DNA from 3 places in the Rhizobium sp. CBN3 genome. Region 1 is predicted to be linked to each of the others. Evidence: predicted binding sites of a transcription regulator. Region 1 holds the regulator's gene; each other region holds the start of a gene.

Region 1 (6,819 bases):
CTTGGCGGCAAGCTCGGCCAGATATTCGGCCATGGCGCCCGATTCGAGCGTGCGGCCTTCACCTTCGAGAACGTATTTGCCGTCCTTAAAGAACTCCGTCGAGGCGCAATCGAGGCCGAGGCACATGTCGTCGCCCGGCTTGTAGCCGGCTTTGTCGATGGACTTCATGATGAAGTCGAGGGCTTCGGGCGCGCTTTTCAGGCCGGGGGCGAAGCCGCCTTCGTCGCCGACATTGGTGTTGTGGCCCTGCGCGGCAAGCTCCTTGCGGAGCGTATGGAAGACTTCCGAACCCATGCGCACGGCTTCAGCGATCGAATCGGCGCCGACTGGCATGATCATAAATTCCTGGAAGTCGATCGGGTTGTCGGCATGGGCGCCGCCGTTGATGATGTTCATCATCGGCACCGGCAGCAGGCTGGCGGAAGCGCCGCCGACGTAACGGTAAAGCGGCAGGCCGGATGCCTGCGCGGCAGCCTTGGCAACGGCGAGCGACACGCCGAGGATGGCGTTGGCGCCGAGGCGCGACTTATTCGGCGTGCCGTCGAGCTCGATCATGATGTTGTCGATCTGGATCTGGTTTTCGGCGTCGATGCCGCCAATCGCGTCGAAGATCTCGGTGTTGGCGGCCTCGACCGCCTTTTCGACGCCCTTGCCGAGATAGCGCTTGCCGCCGTCGCGCAGCTCGACCGCCTCATGCGCGCCCGTCGAGGCGCCCGAGGGAACGGCCGCGCGGCCCATGCTGCCGTCTTCGAGATAGACGTCGACTTCGACGGTGGGGTTGCCACGGCTATCGAGGATCTCGCGGGCGATGATATCGGTGATTGCAGTCATGGGTTCTTCCTGCTCGGTGGGTGATAAGTCGGTCGAAGCCTGTCATAATCGAAGGCGTGCAAATTACAATGCTGCAATTTCCGGCCTTCGAACCAGCATGCCGTCGTGGCCTAAACCACGATCATGTCAGTCTGTTGAACGTCAGGCCTTGGCGATCGCGTCGAAGGCAAGCAGCTTCTCAAGCAATCGCGGCATGTCCTTGAGATAAACCATGTTCGGGCCGTCGGACGGTGCGTTGTCGGGGTCCTGGTGGGTTTCGAGGAAGACGCCTGCAATTCCCGTCGCCACCGCCGCGCGCGCCAACGTTTCCACGAATTCGCGCTGGCCGCCCGAGGAATCGCCCTGCCCGCCCGGCTGCGCCACGGAATGGGTGGCGTCGAAAATCACGGGAGCGCCCATCGCCGCCATGATCGGCAGCGAGCGCATGTCGGAGACCAGCGTATTGTAGCCGAAGGAAGCGCCGCGCTCGCACAGCAGCACATTCGGATTGCCGCTGGCGTTGAGTTTCTTCAGGACGTTCTTCATATCCCACGGCGCCAGGAACTGGCCCTTCTTGACATTGACGGCGCGGCCGGTTCTGGCGGCGGCGATCAGAAGGTCGGTCTGGCGGCAAAGGAAGGCCGGGATCTGCAGGACATCGACCACCTTGGCCACCTCGGCGCATTGCTCGGCCGTATGGACGTCGGTTATGACGGGAAAGCCGAATTCCTTCTTCAGGTCGGCAAAGACCTCCATGCCCTTTTCCAGGCCAATGCCGCGCTCGGCCGAAAGCGAGGTCCGGTTGGCCTTGTCGAATGAGCTCTTGTAGACCAGCCCGATGTCAAGCTTTGCGCAAAGCTCCTTCAGCGTGCCGGCTACCATGAAGGCGTGGTCGCGGCTCTCCATCTGGCAGGGGCCGGCAATCAGCGACAGACGGGCGGTATTGGAAAAGGTGACCTGGCCTGCGCCTTCGCCGATCCTGACTTCGGAATTCGTGTCGATGCTCATCGTGTTTCCTCGAAGGCGAAGAGCGCACCCTGCCCGGGCGTGGGCTTCACCAGAATACGGTTGTTCTTGCGCGTGTAGGTCACCCCGTTAGCAGCCAAATGCGCTTCTGTCACGGCAAGATCGACGACAGTGAAGAGGATTGCCCGCCCCCGCAGGCCGCGATCGGCTGACGAGACTGCAGTCTCGAAATAGGCCTCCAGCCCTTCCGGCGTCATCAGGCTGATCTTCGCATTCGATGCCGCGATATTCATGCCGAAACCGGTTTTCTCCACCGCCGCCTGCCCCATCGCAAGTCCGACGAAGGCGGCGAATGCCGCCGGCTCCGGCGCACAAAGCGCGATCTCGGCAATGCCGATCACGCCATTGGCATGCGTCTCCAGCGCGGCGCGATCTGTCGGGAACGAATTAATGCGCTGGCAGGTAAAGAGAAAGAAATCGGGGGCGCGCAAATCAGCTGCAAAGGCCAGCTTGAAGCTGCCGACGCTCTCCGAACCATCCGGCATCCGCATCGGTCGGCTGAACTGCAACATCTCACCGGCGCTCGCGCCGTTGCCGACGAAGCGCTTATGATCGAGGCCGGCATCCTCGCTGAGGAAGGCCAGCGCAGAAAGTCCCTCCTCGCCGCAGCGGAAACGGAAGGCGCGATTGCGGGCGATGAAGACATTGCCCTGGCGGGCCGCTGCCTCGCTCTCCTCGACACTCGCCACGCCGAGCGGCTCCAGATAGGTCTTGTCGGCGAAAAAGACGCAGGCATTCTCCGTTCCGAAGGGATGGCGCGCATCGGCGGCGACGGTGAAACCGAGCTTGCCGAGCCTTTCACGCGCCAGATCGATATTGACCACGGGCAGCACGACATGATCCAGCGGGTGCGACTTGGCGGAATGCGCGTTCATGAATATCCCTCCTGAAACCGGCAAGAGATGTGCGACAGCACCTCACTCAATGCAAGACATGTGTGCCAATCCGGCGAATGAAAATAAAAATCTCGACGAGTTGGCGCGAAGTTTTACGGAAATTTAGCTACTTGCGGAACACATATGGAACATATAGTGTCCGTTCTGGATTTGTTTCAATCACGGGGTCTGACGTCGATGCTCACGCGCAAACAACAGGAGCTTCTCCTTTTCATCCATGAGCGCATGAAGGAATCCGGCGTTCCTCCCTCTTTCGACGAAATGAAGGATGCCCTGGATCTCGCCTCGAAATCCGGCATTCACCGGCTGATCACGGCGCTCGAGGAGCGCGGCTTCATTCGCCGCCTACCGAACCGCGCCCGGGCGCTCGAAGTGATCAAGCTTCCGGAGGCCTATAACCCCAGTCTTCAGCGTCGCGGTTTTTCGCCGAGCGTCATCGAGGGCAGCCTCGGCAAGCCCCAGCCGGTCGCCGCCCCCGCTGCGCCAAAGCCGGTCGCCGACAATGGCAACTCCATCTCCGTGCCGGTCATGGGGCGTATCGCCGCCGGCGTTCCGATCTCGGCGATCCAGAACAACACTCACGATATCGTCGTTCCCGCGGATATGCTCGGCTCCGGTGAGCACTATGCGCTGGAGGTCAAAGGCGATTCGATGATCGACGCCGGCATCTTCGACGGCGATACCGTGATCATCCGCAACGGCAGCACCGCAAGTCCCGGCGATATCGTCGTTGCCCTCGTCGATGACGAGGAAGCAACGCTGAAGCGTTTCCGCCGCAAGGGTGCCTCGATCGCGCTCGAGGCCGCCAACCCGGCCTACGAGACCCGCATCTTCGGGCCCGACCGGGTCAAGGTGCAGGGCAAGCTCGTCGGCCTCATCCGTCGCTATCACTGACGCCGGATAGGCTGGAATCGGTAAAACGATCGTTGCGCCAATCATAGGCGCGATGGCGCATCCATGGTCGCGACAAAGCATCGAAGGCGGTGGTGACCTCCGGGCCGCTGTCGGCGAAGCGCAATTCGACGGAACCGGTCCTGCGTAGCGTCTCGCCGGTGAAAAGCGCGCCACCTGAACGGCAGTTGTTGAAACGCAGACGGACCGAGGTCACGACGATATCGGCCGTATCGCAGGCCGGGCCAAGATAGGCGGCATTGTCGATGACGGTGACGATATGGCCATTGCCGAGTCTTGATGTGCACCAGGCCTTCTTGACGCAGGAAAAGCGGTTTGCTTCACCGCCTGCTGCGGCTGCCCGCATCGCTGCACTCGCTTCGTTCTGCTGATCGCGGGAAAGCCTGACACGGCGGTCTTCTCCTTCCGCCGGGATAGCCGGACCATCCAGCATCTTCGGCGGATCATGTGTCGGCAGGACCAGCGCTCGCTGCCACTGGTCGAAGATGAAATCCGGCGGGTTTTCACGGTTGGAAGCTATTGCCTCAGCCGCGACGACCGCAACCAGACTGCCATCCTCCGAAATCACCAGATCCGGCGGCCGGGGAACCGGCAGAAGCAGCACGATAAGGGTCGAGATGGCGATGATCGATGTGCCGATATGGCGCAGCCGGGTACGCAGCAGCGTCAGCAGCAGAAAGCCTGCCACCGCCATTGCGAAATACCAGCCGGGCAAGCGGCCGATGCCGATATCCCCGCCCCAGCCGGACACCGTCTTGGCAACCGCAATCACCAGATCGAGGCCGAATCCGACCACCTTCCAGAGCGGAGCGTCCAGACCGAAAGGCATGAGCAACATCGCCAGCAACCCGGCCGGCATGACGATGAAGGAGATGATCGGCATCGTCGCAAGATTTGCCGGCAGGCCATAAGCCGTCAGGCGATGAAAATGCTCGATCGAAAACAGTGCGGTGGAAAAGCCGCCGATCAGCGAGGTGAGGAAGACGCCGCCGAAGAAACTGGCGACTACGGCCACCGGCCTGATGATCGGCAATTTCGGAAAAGCGTTTTCGCGGACACGCCTGTCCTTCCACAGCTGATAGCCCGATACCAAAGCCAATGTCGCGGCAAAGGACATCTGAAAGCTCGGTCCCAATACTTCCGAAGGTGAAATGGCGATGATGATGAGCGCTGAGAGAACGACATTGCGCAGGCTGATCGACGGCCGGTCGAAGAAGACGGCAATCAGCATGATGGCCATCATGATAAAAGCGCGCTCGGCCGAAACCCCGAAACCGGAGATCAGGTAATAGGCGGTGACGGCGATGAGCGCACCGGCAGCGGCGATCTTCTTTGTCGGACAGGCTTGGGCGACACCGGGAAAGAGGCTGAGCAGCATCCGGAAGCCGACGAAGAAGATGCCGGCCGACAGCGCCATGTTGAGGCCCGAGATTGCGACGATATGGGCAAGGCCGGACTGGCGCAGCGCCTCCGTCGTCGTCTTCGAGATGGCGCGCCGTTCATCCGTCACCAGGGCAGCGGCAAAAGCGCCGGTGTCGCCGGGCAGGATCGATCTTATGCGGTCGCCGATGCTGCTGCGCAGCCGGTAGAGCCATTCGAGCAGCGCGTCCGACGTCCACCTGGCCGCCTGCGGGCCGACCTGCGCGTCGAGCTTCTCCGGCGCACCGTAGAAGAAACCGTTGGCGCCGATGCCGTCGAAATAGGCACCGAAGGAGAAGTCGTTGAGCGCGGGAAGTGCGGGGCCTGCCGGCGGCGTCAGCCGTGCCCTGCCGGTGATGATGTCGCCGATCTCGAAAGGCACATCGGCGCCCCGGACGATCCCGGTGATGCGTCTTGGCGGCCGTTTCAACTCCGGCGCCTCGGTGCCGGTGACGGCAAGAATGTAGCGCCAGCGCCCGCGGCCGTCGCCTTCCCGCCGTTCGACGCGGCCGGTCACCGTCGTTGTCACGGATGAATCGAGGATCGCCGTCGAAGCCCGCCAGCTCTCGAACTGAGCCGAGAGCATGCCGCCGGCGAAAAGTGCGAGCCCCATGAAACTTGCGCGCAAGGCCGGCCGGCTGGGACCGGTGAGGAAAACCGCGGCCGCCGACACTAGCAGGCAGAGCAGCGATGCAACGAGGGGAAAATCCGATCCGCCGAGAAACCAGAAGGCCGAGCCGGCTCCGAGGAAGACCGGCGAGAACAGCAGCAGGCGGCCATGATCGGCCTCTTCGCCCAGCATGCAGGCTCCGGCACGCAGCGATTGCCAGGCGGCGGCCAGCAGCCGACGACGCAATGGGGTCTGCGACTGCGTCCTTACCGATTGAGTCACCACCGCAGGCGCAGGAAAATCCGGCGGATCGGCAAGGCCGACGCCCGCTTGCGGCCGCAATTCGGCTGTCGTCAATTCCTGCATGCCCCGCCCAAGATCACCCCGCGAAGTCGTCAGAATGCAACCTTCACGTAAATCCGGCAAGAATAATCGGTTGAAATAAGACGCAAAAACCAAAGGAGCAAAAGGTCAGTCGAATCATCGGCTTCCGCTATGCGTGCGGCTCATCGCTGCAGTGCCTAAAAGGTGATGCCGCAATGCACAAAATGCCATCACGGTAACTTGGCATTAGCGTCACGATCATATAGCTATCGGAAAGGACGCTTAACCCCTATGGCGCTTTTGTGGCGCCACCGACATTTCGGAGGACAGCATGACGGATCAAAGCGCTACAATAAAAATCGGTGACAAATCAGTCGACCTCGCCGTCAAAAGCGGCACGATCGGCCCGAGCGTCATCGACATCGGTGCCCTCTACAAGAACACCGCTTCCTTCACTTACGATCCGGGCTTCACCTCGACCGCATCCTGTGAATCGAAAATCACCTATATCGACGGTGACGAAGGTGTGCTGCTGCACCGTGGCTATCCGATCGAGCAGCTCGCCGAGCATGGCGATTTCCTCGAGGTCTGCTACCTCCTGCTCTACGGTGAATTGCCGACGGCTGCGCAGAAGAAGGATTTCGACTATCGCGTCACGCATCACACGATGGTGCATGAGCAGATGAGCCGCTTCTTCACCGGCTTCCGCCGTGATGCGCATCCGATGGCCGTCATGTGCGGCTGCGTCGGCGCGCTGTCGGCCTTCTATCACGACTCGACCGACATCACCGATCCGCACCAGCGCATGGTCGCCAGCCTGCG
Region 2 (6,819 bases), on a different contig from region 1:
CCCGTGCCGAGCCCTGGATCGTGGCGGACGACGAGGTCTGAGGCTCGAATCATCGGCTTCGCAAAAAATATGCATGGGGACTGGTCAAGGCCGCCCCTTGCATGTATAAGCGCGCAAAATTTCCGAAATCGCGACATGTCCGTTTCGGCCGCCAGTCTGGCCGTGGGAATGTTTTGCCCGCAAGTGGAGTAAGAAAAATGGCTGTACCGAAGAGAAAAACGAGCCCGTCCAAGCGCGGCATGCGCCGTTCGGCTGACGCGCTGAAGGCTCCGACCTACGTCGAAGACAAGAATTCCGGCGAACTGCGCCGCCCGCACCATATCGATCTGAAGACCGGCATGTATCGCGGCCGCCAGGTTCTGACGCCGAAGGAAAGCGCATAATTTCCGATCTGGATCATCCGATCGCAAGTTTCAAGGCCGGCTTCATGCCGGCCTTTTGCATTTCGGCAAGATAATATTTGCAACGACTTGCAGTAGGACAGCGGTTTGCGGCAGTATTCTTCCTGCGCAAGGAGATTGCCGATGGTAACCGCAATGCCGCTGATGATTATTCCGTTTGTTCTTTACAATCTGGCGATGCTCGGCCTGATGGGCGGCGGCGGCATCGCCGCCTTACAACATGACATCATCGTGCTATCGATGCTCTCGGGCGCGATCTGGAGCATGGCGCTCGGCGATCTCTTCATCGTCGTCGCCCTTGTCGTGTTGTTCTTCGAAATCCTGAAAGCAACCCGAACCGGGCCTGGCAACCTGCTCAACCACATATTGTCGATGCTGGTCTTCATCGCTTTCCTGGTCGAGTTTCTGCTCGTCCAGGACGCTGCGACGCAAGTGTTCTTCATTTTGATGACGATCGCTCTGATCGATGTGATCGGCGGTTTTGCCGTTTCGATCCGAAGCGCCGGGCGGGATGTCTCTATCGGCCTATAGGTTGTCGAGTTTGTTCTGGAGAGCGCGGAGCTGCTCCTTCAGCTCGTCGATATCCTTGGCCTCGGCCTTGCGGCTCTCCTTGGCCGCCGGCGGTGTCATGAAAGGCGAGAACATCTGCATTGCCTGCTGAAACAGCTCGGTATTGCGGCGAACCTGGTCCTCGACCATCTGCATCGGCAATTGCAGGTTCTTGCCGAGCGGCGTTTCGCCGAAGGCACGGTTTACCTGTTCGCGCATCTGGGACTGCTGCTCGCTGAAGGCGCGCATCGAATGTTCGAGGAAGCTCGGCACGACCATCTGCATCTGGTCACCGTAATAGGTGATCAGCTGGCGCAGGAAGGAGATCGGAAGCAGTGTGTTGCCGGTCTTCGATTCTTGCTCGAAGATGATCTGGGTCAGCACCGAATGGGTGATGTCATCCCCGCTTTTTGCGTCCTGGACGGTAAAATCTTCGCCCTTCTTCACCATCTCCGCCAGATCTTCCAGCGTCACGTAGGTGCTGGTGCCTGTATTGTATAGGCGGCGATTGGCGTATTTCTTGATGACTATCTGACCCTCGTTCTTCGCCATATCAGCCTCCTGAACCCCCGTCTGATTTTTGGATGTTCCTCCACTTCAGACTGTAAACGCAAAAGAAGGCTGGTGACAATCTCTTTGTGCGTTGCGGCAAACCTTTAACAGATCATACGAATTGGCTTTGCGGGCCGCCGGCGAAAAATGCCGGCGGCCGGTCTTCGCGTTTGACTTGTGCTCAAAGCTTTGCCAGTTTCCCCTTATGTAAGTGGGACGAAAAACGAGGAGCCTCCCCATGAGCAATTCATCCGTCGTCATCGCCAGCGCAGGTCGGACAGCCGTCGGCTCGTTCAACGGCGCTTTTGCAACGGTCCCCGCACATGAACTCGGCGCGGCCGTCATTAAGGGCGCGCTCGCGCGAGCCGGTGTCGACGCCGGCGAGGTGGATGAGGTGATCCTCGGCCAGGTGCTGGCCGCGGGCGAAGGCCAGAACCCGGCCCGTCAGGCGGCGATCAAGGCCGGCCTTCCGAAGGAAACGACGGCCTGGGGCGTCAACCAGCTCTGCGGCTCGGGCCTGCGCGCAGTCGCGCTCGGCATGCAGCAGATTGCCACCGGCGATGCGAGGATCATCGTTGCCGGCGGCCAGGAATCCATGTCGATGGCGCCGCATGCCGCGCATTTGCGCGGCGGTGTGAAGATGGGCGACATGAAGATGGTCGACACGATGATCAAGGACGGCCTGACCGATGCCTTCCACGGCTACCATATGGGCATCACCGCCGAGAATATTGCGCGGCAGTGGCAGCTGTCGCGCGACGAGCAGGATCAGTTCGCTGTCGCCTCCCAGAACAAGGCTGAAGCCGCGCAGAAGGCCGGCCGCTTCACCGACGAGATCATTCCCTACATTATCCAGACACGTAAGGGCGACGTGACCGTCGATGCCGACGAATATATCCGCCACGGCGCGACCCTCGAGGCGATGGGCAAGCTGCGCCCGGCTTTCGACAAGGATGGCACTGTCACGGCCGCCAATGCCTCCGGTCTCAACGACGGCGCTGCCGCCGCCGTGCTGATGAGCGAGGCGGAAGCGGCCCGGCGCGGCATTCAGCCGCTTGCCCGCATCGTTTCCTGGGCAACGGCCGGCGTCGATCCGTCGATCATGGGCACCGGCCCGATCCCGGCGTCGCGCAAGGCGCTGGAAAAGGCCGGATGGTCTGTGAACGATCTCGATCTCGTCGAGGCCAACGAGGCCTTCGCGGCTCAGGCTTGCGCCGTCAGCAAGGATCTCGGCTGGGATCCGTCGATCGTCAACGTCAATGGCGGGGCGATTGCGATCGGCCATCCGATCGGCGCCTCCGGCGCGCGCATTCTCAACACGCTGCTGTTCGAGATGAAGCGCCGCGGCGCGAAGAAGGGCCTCGCCACGCTTTGCATTGGCGGCGGCATGGGCGTCGCCATGTGCTTTGAAGCGCTTTAAATAGCATACGATCCGTCATTGATTGAAATGCCGCCACGAGCGGGCGAAAACACAGAGGGGGAGCGGAACATGAGCAGAGTGGCTCTGGTCACCGGAGGTACACGCGGCATCGGCGCAGCGATATCCATGGCGCTGAAAAATGCCGGCTACAGGGTTGCGGCCACTTATGCCGGTAATGACGAGAAGGCTCATGCCTTCCACGACGTCACCGGCGTTGCGGTATTCAAATGGGATGTTTCGGACTACGCTGCCTGCGGTGAAGGGATCACCAAGGTCGAACGAGAGATCGGACCGGTCGAAATCCTCGTCAACAATGCCGGCATCACCCGCGACGCGATGTTCCACAAGATGACGCCGCAACAGTGGCACGAGGTGATCAACACCAACCTCACCGGCCTGTTCAACATGACGCATCAGGTCTGGACAGGCATGCGCGACCGCAGCTTCGGCCGCATCGTCAACATCTCGTCGATCAACGGCCAGAAAGGCCAGATGGGCCAGGCAAACTATTCCGCGGCCAAGGCGGGCGATCTCGGCTTTACCAAGGCGCTTGCCCAGGAAGGCGCGGCGAAAAACATCACCGTCAATGCCATCTGCCCCGGTTATATCGGGACGGAAATGGTGCTTGCCGTGCCGGAGAAAGTGCTGAATGAACGCATCATTCCGCAGATCCCGGTCGGCCGTCTCGGCGAACCGGAAGAAATCGCGCGCTGCGTCACCTTCCTCGTCTCCGACGATGCCGGCTTCATCACCGGTTCGACGCTGACGGCCAATGGCGGGCAGTTCTTCGTTTAAGACAGGACGAACGTTTGTCGATTTGCAAAGGCGCGTTGCAGGACGCGCCTTTGCTTTTTGTTCGGGAGGTCAGAAGCGGTTGCCGGTGTTCCGATCCCGCTGAACCCGAATCTTGACCGGCACTCGCTGCCGCGAGCGATCGCTGCTACGAAGAGCTGAGACCGCGGATGTCAGGAAAGCCGCGGCGACGAGAATAGCGACGGTGGAATTCAGGACAATCTGGTCCATGCGAATATTCCTTTCAGTGCCTCGGGCCATCGTGCCAGCCCTGCGCTCACGAAGGAAATATGCGCCCAGCAAGTGGGCGCCGGTAGATTTGACTTTCACGACCAATCGTCAACGTCACGTTGACACCCGCCGGCAAAGAAAACGGGCGCCGAAGCGCCCGTTGGGAAGTCCGATATGCGTTTGACGGTCAGTAGCGGCAACGAGCCTCGTAGCGGCGGCCGTAGCGGTCGCGATAGACGCAGTAGCCGCGGCGTTCGACCGACTGGCCGATGAGAGCGCCGGTCAGACCGCCGGCAACGGCGCCGACGGCGGCACCACCCCAGCTGTTGGTGACGGCACCACCGATGACCGCGCCGGTGCCGGCGCCGATCGCCGTGCCCTGCTCGGTCGCCGTGCAGGATGCGAGAGCGCCCACGAGCGCGCCGATAAGAACAATCTTCTTCATCATGTCGTAACTCCCCAGGTTGTCGGGCTTTAGATGCGGCCCATTAGTACAAGGATAATGATAATGACGAGAACTAGCCCCAAACCGCCAGAAGGTCCATAGCCCCAGCCACGGCTATAACCCCAGTTTGGCAGAGCTCCGATCAAGAGCAGAATGAGGATAACGAGAAGTATCGTGCCAAGCATGGTGTTTTTCCTTCATTTCATCCGCAATCTGGATGGACAAGAAACACGCATTGGCGATTTTTGTTCCCGGTTGGGCGCGTAAATTAGGACGCAAGGCGATTCATGGTTTGCGATCCGTCACCCCTCACAAATCGCCTGTATGGTTAAAAAGGCATTTAAATACAATATGTTGCGGTGAACAAAGCGGGAAGGTCTCGATGTCTCCGATTCGTCGGTGATTCGTTCCGTTTTTGATCGGCCCAGTGGCGCAAGCCTGCCAGGCTTAAGGCTGTGTGAATTTGCTCGCCGGAACACCGACGTGAGGAGACCTTTCCGCCTGCCCCGCATCTAGCGGCGGAACATCACGACGCCACCAGATATGGCCGTGAACGAAAGGGGAAAACAGCGCAGTCGGCGATTCGTCGCCGATTCGTTCCGGATTTGATCGAAGGGTTAATTTCGGCGGATTTTTCACTTGGCGAAAAGCGCATGACTGACCGCCGGCAGCGCGACAAAATTGCGAACAGGAGAGAGTCCCGCGATTCAGCATTTAGTAGGAAAAAGTGATTCAAAATCAATACTTAGCCGTGAACAAAAGCTGAATCAGCAGGAGTCAGCGATTCGTCTCTGATTCGTTCTCACGCTGTTCCAAATCGGAAATGCGGGCCTTCCAGACGACTCGCAAAGGTCGCAATCCCCGGCGCATTTTGAAATCTGCCCTTGCGTTTGCGGCGGCAGCTGTCCATGTGTTCTGTGCCTCCATCGAGATGGCAAAACTTTTCCCGGGGCGCGCCTGCCTCACTTGCATGGACCATGACTCTGACTTCGCAGCCCATGATTCTGAGCGGGCGCGGTGTGACCGCGGTGCTTGGACCAACCAATACCGGCAAGACCCATTATGCCATCGAGCGCATGGTCGCACACGGGACCGGCGTGATCGGCCTGCCGCTCAGGCTCCTGGCCCGCGAGGTCTATACGCGGGTGGTGGAGAAGGTCGGTTTGCAGAACGTGGCGCTGGTCACCGGCGAAGAAAAGATTTCGCCGCCCAATGCGCGTTTTTCCGTCTGCACGGTCGAGGCGATGCCGCGGGAGACCAAAGCCGCCTTTGTCGCGATCGACGAGGTGCAGCTCGCCGGCGATCTCGAGCGTGGCCATATCTTCACCGACCGCATCCTGCACCTTCGCGGACGTGATGAAACGCTGCTGCTGGGTGCAGGGACGATGCGGCCGATCCTGCAGCACATCCTGCCCGGGATTACGATCGTCGAGCGGCCGCGGCTTTCGCATCTCCTTTACGCCGGGCAGAAGAAGATCACCCGGCTGCCGCAGCGTTCCGCCATCGTCGCCTTTTCCGCCGATGAGGTCTATGCCATCGCCGAGCTCATCCGCCGGCAGCGCGGCGGCGCGGCGGTCGTGCTGGGGGCGCTCAGCCCCCGCACCCGCAATGCACAGGTCGCGCTCTATCAGGCGGGCGACGTCGAATATCTGGTGGCGACCGATGCGATCGGCATGGGCCTCAACCTCGATGTCGATCACGTCGCCTTCGCCCAGGACCGGAAATTCGACGGCTACCAATTCCGCAACCTCAATCCGGCCGAACTCGGCCAGATCGCCGGCCGCGCCGGCCGGCACGTGCGGGACGGCACCTTCGGCGTCACCGGACAGGTCTCGCCCTTCGACGAGGAACTGGTGCAGCGCATCGAGGGACATGAATTCGACAACGTCAAGGTTCTGCAGTGGCGCACGACGGAGATGGACTTCTCCTCGATTCAGTCGCTGCGCGCCAGCCTGGAGGCCGGGCCGCGCGTGCCCGGCCTGACGCGGGCGCTGCCGGCGGTCGACCAGCAGGCGCTCGAGCAGCTTTCGCGCTACCCCGAGGTAATGGACCTCGCCGACAGGCCGGCCCGCGTCGAAAAACTCTGGGAGGCTTGCGCCCTGCCCGACTACCGGCGTATCACTCCGGCCCAACATGCCGATCTTATTTCGACCCTCTTTTCCGATCTCGTGCGCTATGGCACGGTGAACGAGCAGTTTCTTGCGGAGCAGGTTCATCGCTCGGATCGAACTGATGGGGAAATTGACACGCTTTCGGCGCGAATCGCGCAGATAAGGACCTGGACCTACGTTTCGAATCGGCCCGGCTGGCTTGCCGATCCGACACATTGGCAGGAAAAGACGCGGGAAATCGAAGATCGATTGTCCGATGCGTTACATGAAAGGTTGACGAAACGCTTTGTTGATCGCAGGACATCTGTGCTCATGAAG
Region 3 (6,819 bases), on a different contig from region 1:
GATTTCTAAGCGCCGGCTTCGGCCGCCGCTATCTTTTCCGCGAAAGCGGCGGCAGGCGGCGTTTGACAGGCGAAGCTTTGATCATCGCAGTGTTGGTTTCCGCGCGTTCGGCGACCCTGTCGAGGAGACCGTCGAGCTCCGCCATCGATCGGATGACCAGGCGGGCGATGAAACAATCCTCGCCGGTCACCTTGTCGCATTCGACGATTTCGGGGATCTCCTGGATGATGCGCTCGACGATGTGCAGCTGTCCCGGCAGCGGGCGGACCCGCACGATCGCCTGCAGGGGATAACCGACGGCGGCCGGGTCGAGATCGATGGTGAAGGCCTTGATGACGCCGCGCTCCTCCAGCCGGCGCAGGCGCTCGGCAGCACTCGGCGAGGACAGCCCGACCTGCTGCGCCAGCTCCTTGAGCGAGATCCGGGCATTGCCGGCCAGCGCCTCCAGGATAGACTGATCGATATCATCGAGCGATTGTACATCATTAGCCACGTCGATGAATTCTCCTATGATGATTAGGCGAGAACGTCGAATCTCCTTTCCATTCCTATATAAAATTCCCTGCTACCGCAATAATCTCATCTCATAGAAACGGAGGCGATCATGAGCGGCGACATCAAAAGAGGTTCAGTGGAAATGACGGCAGCGATGCTGATCTCGGGGACGATCGGCTGGTTCGTCGTGATGTCGGGTCAACCGGTCAGCGGCGTCGTCTTCTGGCGCTGCCTGTTCGGAGCGATGACGCTGCTCGTTATCTGCGGCGCCCTCGGGCTGCTGCGGCCCGGCATCATCACGCTGCGCGCCTTCGGCATCGCCGTCTTCGGCGGCGTCGCCATCGTCGTCAACTGGCTGCTGCTCTTCGCCTCCTATTCGCATGCGACGATCTCCATCGCCACCACGGTCTACAACACCCAGCCCTTCATGCTGCTGGTGCTCGGGGCACTATTCCTCGGCGAGAAGATCACCGCCGCCAAACTGTTCTGGCTGACGCTCGCCTTTGCCGGCATGGCGGCGATCGTCGAGGCGAAACCTGGGGCCGGCGAGGCATCGGATGGATACGGCCTCGGCATTCTGATGGCGCTCGGTGCGGCCTTCTTTTATGCGCTGGCAGCGCTTGCCGCGAAATGGCTGAAAGGCACGCCGCCGCATCTGATCGCGCTGATCCAGGTCGCAACCGGCATGCTGATGCTGGCGCCGATGACGACGTTTTCGCAGATGCCCGGGGATGCCGGCGGCTGGGCGATCCTGGTGACGATCGGCGTCGTCCATACCGGGCTGATGTATGTGCTGCTTTACGGCGCGATCCAGCGGCTGCCGACCCATCTGACCGGGGCGCTGTCCTTCCTCTATCCGATCGCCGCAATCCTCGTCGACCGGCTGGCCTTCGGCCATGCGCTGCAGCCGATGCAGATCGCAGGAGCGGCGATCATCCTCATTGCCGCCGCTGGCATGAATCTCGGCTGGAGCCCAAGATGGCTGCGGCCGAGGGCGCTCCAGGGCTGAGGTACCGGCAGGCACGCGGGTGCAGGCATTCCTTCTCGTGATGCACCCATCAACGCCGGCGGATTGATGGCACGGCCCGCCTGACATAAAACACCGGAAAGATGGAGCCACAGATGAGCCTTGCCGCCTTGCTTGCCTATGCCGGAGCGTTGTTCATCGCCGCGGCCATTCCCGGCCCCGGCATAACCGCCATCGTCGCCCGTGCGCTCGGCTCGAATTTCCGCGAGACCTTCTTCATGGGTCTCGGCCTGGTGCTTGGCGATATGGCTTATCTCACCGCCGTCATTCTCGGCCTCGCCTTCGTCGCCCAGACCTTCACCGAGGTGTTCATCGCCATCAAGATCGCCGGCGCCCTCTATCTCGGCTACATCGCCTGGAAACTCTGGACGGCAGGGCTGCTGCCGCAGGACATTGCGGCGAAGAAATCCAGCAATATCGGCCTGTCCTTCCTCTCAGGCCTGCTGGTGACGCTCGGCAACCCGAAGACAATGCTCTTTTATGTCGCGCTGGCGCCGACGCTGATCGACATCGGCAATATCAGCCTGCGCGACTATGCGCTGCTGCTTGCTGTCACCTTCGTGGTGCTGATCACCGTGCTCGTGCCCTATATGCTGCTTGCGGCGCGCGCCCGCACCATGTTGAAACAGCCGCGCGCCCTGCAGACGCTGAACCGGGTTGCAGCCGGCATCCTTGCGGGCACGGCGGCCTTCATCGCCACGCGGGCAGCCTGAAATAAACATCCGCCAGGAAACGGTTTTCAAAGCTTATTTTCTCTCCGGCACCCGGCCCGGCGCGAACGCGCTCTGGTCTCATTCCGTCTTTGACCCTATTCTCCTCCTCGATTTGAGGGACCGAAGTCCAAAGGGAGAGAACCATGTCGCATAAACCCGGCCGCGGCCGCATCTATTCCTCGATCACCGAGACCATCGGCGACACGCCGCTGGTGCGCTTCGACAAGCTGGCGCGGGAAAAGGGCGTGGTGGCAAACCTGATCGGCAAGCTCGAATTCTTCAATCCGATCGCTTCCGTCAAGGACCGCATCGGCGTAGCGATGATCGAAAGCCTGGAGTCGCAGGGCAAGATCACATCAGGCAAGACGGTGCTGATCGAGCCGACCTCTGGCAACACAGGCATCGCGCTCGCCTTTGCCGCCGCCGCCAAGGGATATCGGCTGATCCTCACCATGCCGGAAACCATGTCGGTCGAACGCCGCAAGATGCTGGCGCTGCTCGGCGCCGAGCTGGTGCTGACGGAAGGATCGAAAGGCATGAAGGGCGCCATCGCCAAGGCCGAGGAGCTCGCCGCCTCCCTTCCCGACGCCATCATTCCGCAGCAGTTCGAAAATCCGGCCAATCCGGAGATCCACCGGAAGACGACGGCCGAGGAAATCTGGAACGATACCGAGGGCAAGGTCGACATCGTCATCTCGGGCATCGGCACCGGCGGCACGATCACCGGCGTCGGCCAGGTGCTGAAGAGCCACAAGCCCGAGATCCAGATCATCGCCGTCGAGCCTGCCGATTCGCCGGTGCTCTCAGGCGGCAATCCCGGCCCGCACAAAATCCAGGGCATCGGCGCCGGCTTCGCGCCGAAAATCCTCGATACCGGCATCTATGACGAAGTCGTCACCGTGACCAATGACGAGGCCTTCGAACAGGCCCGCCTTGTCGCCCGGCTCGAAGGCGTGCCGGTCGGCATCTCCTCGGGCGCGGCGCTGACCGCGGCGATCAAGGTTGGAAGCCGGCCAGAAAATGCGGGCAAGAACATCGTCATCATCATTCCGTCTTTTGCGGAGCGGTATCTGTCGACGGCGTTGTTTGAGGGATTGGGGAGCTGAGGTTTGGTGTGGCGGCCTTTTCTCCCGCAGTTTGTCATGCAAAATATCGGGGCGCTTCGAGCGTCCCTTCTTTTGTGCCGTCACCTGCATCCCAATCGAAGCGGGACGAAAGTTCTGTGGTAGTCAGTAGTAACGATGGTCGATGTCCCACCTGTGCTAGTTGAATGCAAATGGCCCCGCCAGGGCCATTCGCACCGCCTGCTGCCGGGCAGCGCGCCCGCTATAGTTCGCCGACGGCCATATAATTTCATAATTCCGCAGCGCTCAATGAGGATTTCGCTGAGGGGCAGCCAAGCGCAAACGCGATCGACAAATCGGTGGGCAGCCTGACGACAATCTCTCAAAATATCGGCGCGCATCCGCCCTTCTTCTCACGCAGCCGCCGTCAACCTCTCGCCGGCGATCCGGTAGGAGATCGCTTCGGCAAGATGCAGACGGCCGACCGTCGGTTTGTCGTCGAGGTCGGCTAGTGTGCGGGCAACCTTGAGGACTCGGTGGTAGCCGCGGGCGGAGAATTTCATTTTTTCGGCGGCGTCGCGCAGGAGCTGCAGGCCGCTCGCATCGGGTTCGGCGAGTTTTTCGATCATTGCTGTGGAGCAGCGGGCATTGGTGCTGATATCCCCAGCGCCGGCGCGCTGGAAGCGCTCCCGCTGGAGCTCGCGGGCGCGGGCGACGCGGCGGGCGACGTCGGCGCTGGCCTCGGCCGCCATCGGCCGGATGAGGTCGGCGGCGGAGACGGCGGGCACGTCGATGCGGATATCGATGCGGTCCATCAGCGGGCCGGAGATGCGGGCCTGGTAATCGCTCATGCAGCGCGGGCCGCGGGCGCAGGTGTGACCGGGCTCGCCGGCCATGCCGCAGCGGCAGGGGTTCATCGCCGCGATCAGCTGGAATTTCGCCGGATAGGAGACGCGGTGATTGGCGCGCGCGATGACGCATTCGCCGCCTTCGAGTGGCTGGCGCAGCGCGTCCAGCGCCTGCGGCGTGAATTCGGGAAATTCGTCGAGGAAGAGCACGCCGTGATGGGCGAGCGAGGCTTCGCCCGGGCGGGCGCGCAACCCGCCGCCGACGAGGGCGGCCATGGTGGCGGAATGATGCGGCGTGCGGAAGGGCCGGCGATCGGACAGCTTGCCGCCGGTCAGTTGGCCGGCGATCGAATGAACCATCGAGACTTCAAGCAGTTCGGCGGGCGAAAGCGGCGGCAGGATCGACGGAAGGCGCGACGCCAGCATCGACTTGCCGGAGCCGGGAGGTCCGACCATCAGGAGATTGTGGCCGCCGGCGGCCGCCACTTCGAGCGCGCGCTTGGCGCTTTCCTGGCCCTTGATCTCGGCAAGGTCAGGCAGATTGGCGGCATTGGCGCGGATCGACGCCTCCGGCCGCGACAGCACCTGGGTGCCGCGGAAATGATTGGCAAGAGCGATCAGGCTGCGCGGGGCGAGGATATTGACCTCGGCGCCGGCCCAGGCCGCCTCGGCGCCGCTTTCGGCCGGGCAGATCAGCCCCTTGCCGAGCGCATTGGCGCCGATGGCGGCCGGCAGCGCGCCTGCAATGGCGGCGATCGTGCCATCGAGATTGAGTTCGCCGACGACGACATAATCCGACAGCGCATCGGCGGGAATGGCACCAAGCGCCGCCATTAGCGCCAGTGCGATTGGCAGATCGAAGTGTGAGCCCTCTTTCGGCAGATCGGCGGGCGCCAGGTTGACGGTCACCCGCTTGCCCGGCAGCGCCAGGCCGGAGGCATGAAGGGCGGCCTGCACGCGCTCGCGGCTTTCGGCCACCGCCTTGTCGGGCAGACCGACGATCTGCATGCCGACCTTACCGGGCGCGACCATCACCTGGACCTCGACCGGCACGCCTTCGATGCCCTGGAATGCTACCGTACTGACACGCGCGACCATATGCCCACCCTTGTCCCGCAAACTCTTAGAGACCGCCCCTGTGGCCGTTGAAAGCCAGCGGTTGCAATCTGGCACGGAAGCAGGACTAAAACAAGAACAATAAAAGAACGCAGGCAGATAATCAGTGGTGGGCGCGGTTGTACCCGATCGCAGCCTCAGCCGCGCTTGCGCTCGATCGCGTCCCAGAGCAGGGCCGCGATATCGGCGCCGCCGAACTTCCTGACCTCGCGGATGCCGGTGGGCGACGTGACGTTGATCTCGGTCATGTAATCGCCGATCACGTCGATTCCGACGAGCAGAAAGCCGCGTTCCCTCAGCGCCGGGCCGATGCGGGCGCAGATTTCCTTTTCGCGCGCCGTCAGTTCGGTCGCCTCGGCGCGGCCGCCGACATGCATGTTGGAGCGGCTGTCATGCTCGGCCGGAACGCGGTTGATGGCGCCGGCGAACTCGCCGTCGACCAGGATGATGCGCTTGTCGCCCTTGCGCACGTCGGGCAGATATTGCTGGGCGATGAAGGGCTCGCGGAAGAGCTGGCCGAACATTTCCAGCAGCGAGGAGAGATTGCGGTCGTCGCGGGTGGAATGGAAGACGCCGGCACCGCCATTGCCGTAGAGCGGCTTCAGGATGATGTCGCCCATCTCGTCGCGGAAGCGGCGGATTTCGGCCGGATCCTTGGTGATCAGCGTCTTCGGCATCAGGTCGGCGAATTCCGTTACGAAGATCTTCTCCGGCGAATTGCGCACCCAGGCCGGATCGTTGACGACGAGCGTCTTCGGGTGAATGCGCTCGAGCAGATGCGTCGAGGTGATATAGGCCATGTCGAAGGGTGGATCCTGGCGCAGCAGCACCACGTCCATGGTCGAGAGATCGACGCGCTCGGGCGCGCCAAGCTCGAAGTGATCACCCTTGACGTCGCGCAGCACCATCGGCTCGACGCTGGCAAAGAGCTTGCCGTCGCGGAAGCTCAGGCGCTCGGGCGTGTAATGGAAGAGCCTGTAGCCGCGCGCCTGCGCCTCCAGGCTCATGGCGAAGGTGGAATCGCCTGCGATATTGATGCCGGCGACATGATCCATCTGGACCGCTACATTGGTGATCTTGGCCATTTCCGTCCCTCGCTGAATGCCGGACAGATGTAGGTCGGCCCGGCATCAAACGCAACGGTCATCGAAGGCTTGCGGCTGTCGCAACTTTCAGGCGGCGATGCCCTGGCTGCCGCCGTTGCGCAGCATGTTGCGGAGACGGTAGGCGATTGCCAACGGCTTCGGGAAAGGCTTGCGCAGGAAGGCGACCTTGCGGACGTAATTGTCGACCCGCCAGCTGGCCCAGGTTCCACCTGCGAAAAAGGCGACGTCGCCTGCGCACAGCGTCCGTTCCGTACCGTCCTCGGCGGTGATATGGACCTCGCCTTCGAGGATCATCACTGTCTCGTCCCAGCCGAAATACCAGCGGAATTCGCCCGCGGTGCAGTCCCAGATCGCCGTCAGCGACGCCTCGTCATGGCCGCGCGAATGTTCGGCGGTGCGGGCTTCAGGATTGCCGCTGATGATCCAGTCGGGATTGATCGGCGTCGATTT

Evidence for each region. Region 1 encodes LexA, which represses DNA repair genes until DNA is damaged. Its sites were predicted from a motif close to TGTTCNNNNTGTGTTCNG; they were not measured.
Region 2: a site for LexA is predicted at 5,291-5,308, ahead of QWJ46_RS08310 (helicase-related protein). Genes of this name have one in related genera too.
Region 3: a site for LexA is predicted at 5,338-5,355, ahead of QWJ46_RS11590 (YifB family Mg chelatase-like AAA ATPase). Genes of this name have one in related genera too.

The regions. Positions count from the first base shown of each region.
Region 1 is NZ_JAULSE010000020.1:38,772-45,590, forward strand. Features, by position in the region: gene eno (phosphopyruvate hydratase) at 1-831, opposite strand, end outside; gene kdsA (3-deoxy-8-phosphooctulonate synthase) at 973-1,818, opposite strand; gene QWJ46_RS24430 (VOC family protein) at 1,815-2,711, opposite strand; gene lexA (transcriptional repressor LexA) at 2,910-3,626, shown strand; gene QWJ46_RS24440 (ComEC/Rec2 family competence protein) at 3,607-6,039, opposite strand; gene gltA (citrate synthase) at 6,329-6,819, shown strand, end outside.
Region 2 is NZ_JAULSE010000004.1:113,057-119,875, reverse strand. Features, by position in the region: gene QWJ46_RS08355 (glutathione S-transferase family protein) at 1-41, shown strand, start outside; gene rpmF (50S ribosomal protein L32) at 198-383, shown strand; gene QWJ46_RS08345 (hypothetical protein) at 525-932, shown strand; gene phaR (polyhydroxyalkanoate synthesis repressor PhaR) at 927-1,502, opposite strand; gene QWJ46_RS08335 (acetyl-CoA C-acetyltransferase) at 1,741-2,922, shown strand; gene QWJ46_RS08330 (beta-ketoacyl-ACP reductase) at 2,992-3,717, shown strand; gene QWJ46_RS08325 (hypothetical protein) at 3,787-3,945, opposite strand; gene QWJ46_RS08320 (glycine zipper domain-containing protein) at 4,133-4,393, opposite strand; gene QWJ46_RS08315 (DUF3309 family protein) at 4,420-4,575, opposite strand; gene QWJ46_RS08310 (helicase-related protein) at 5,368-6,819, shown strand, end outside.
Region 3 is NZ_JAULSE010000006.1:75,159-81,977, reverse strand. Features, by position in the region: gene QWJ46_RS11615 (GNAT family N-acetyltransferase) at 1-9, shown strand, start outside; gene QWJ46_RS11610 (Lrp/AsnC family transcriptional regulator) at 29-493, opposite strand; gene QWJ46_RS11605 (DMT family transporter) at 605-1,504, shown strand; gene QWJ46_RS11600 (LysE family translocator) at 1,618-2,235, shown strand; gene cysK (cysteine synthase A) at 2,379-3,341, shown strand; gene QWJ46_RS11590 (YifB family Mg chelatase-like AAA ATPase) at 3,713-5,245, opposite strand; gene gshB (glutathione synthase) at 5,401-6,348, opposite strand; gene QWJ46_RS11580 (cupin domain-containing protein) at 6,436-6,819, opposite strand, start outside.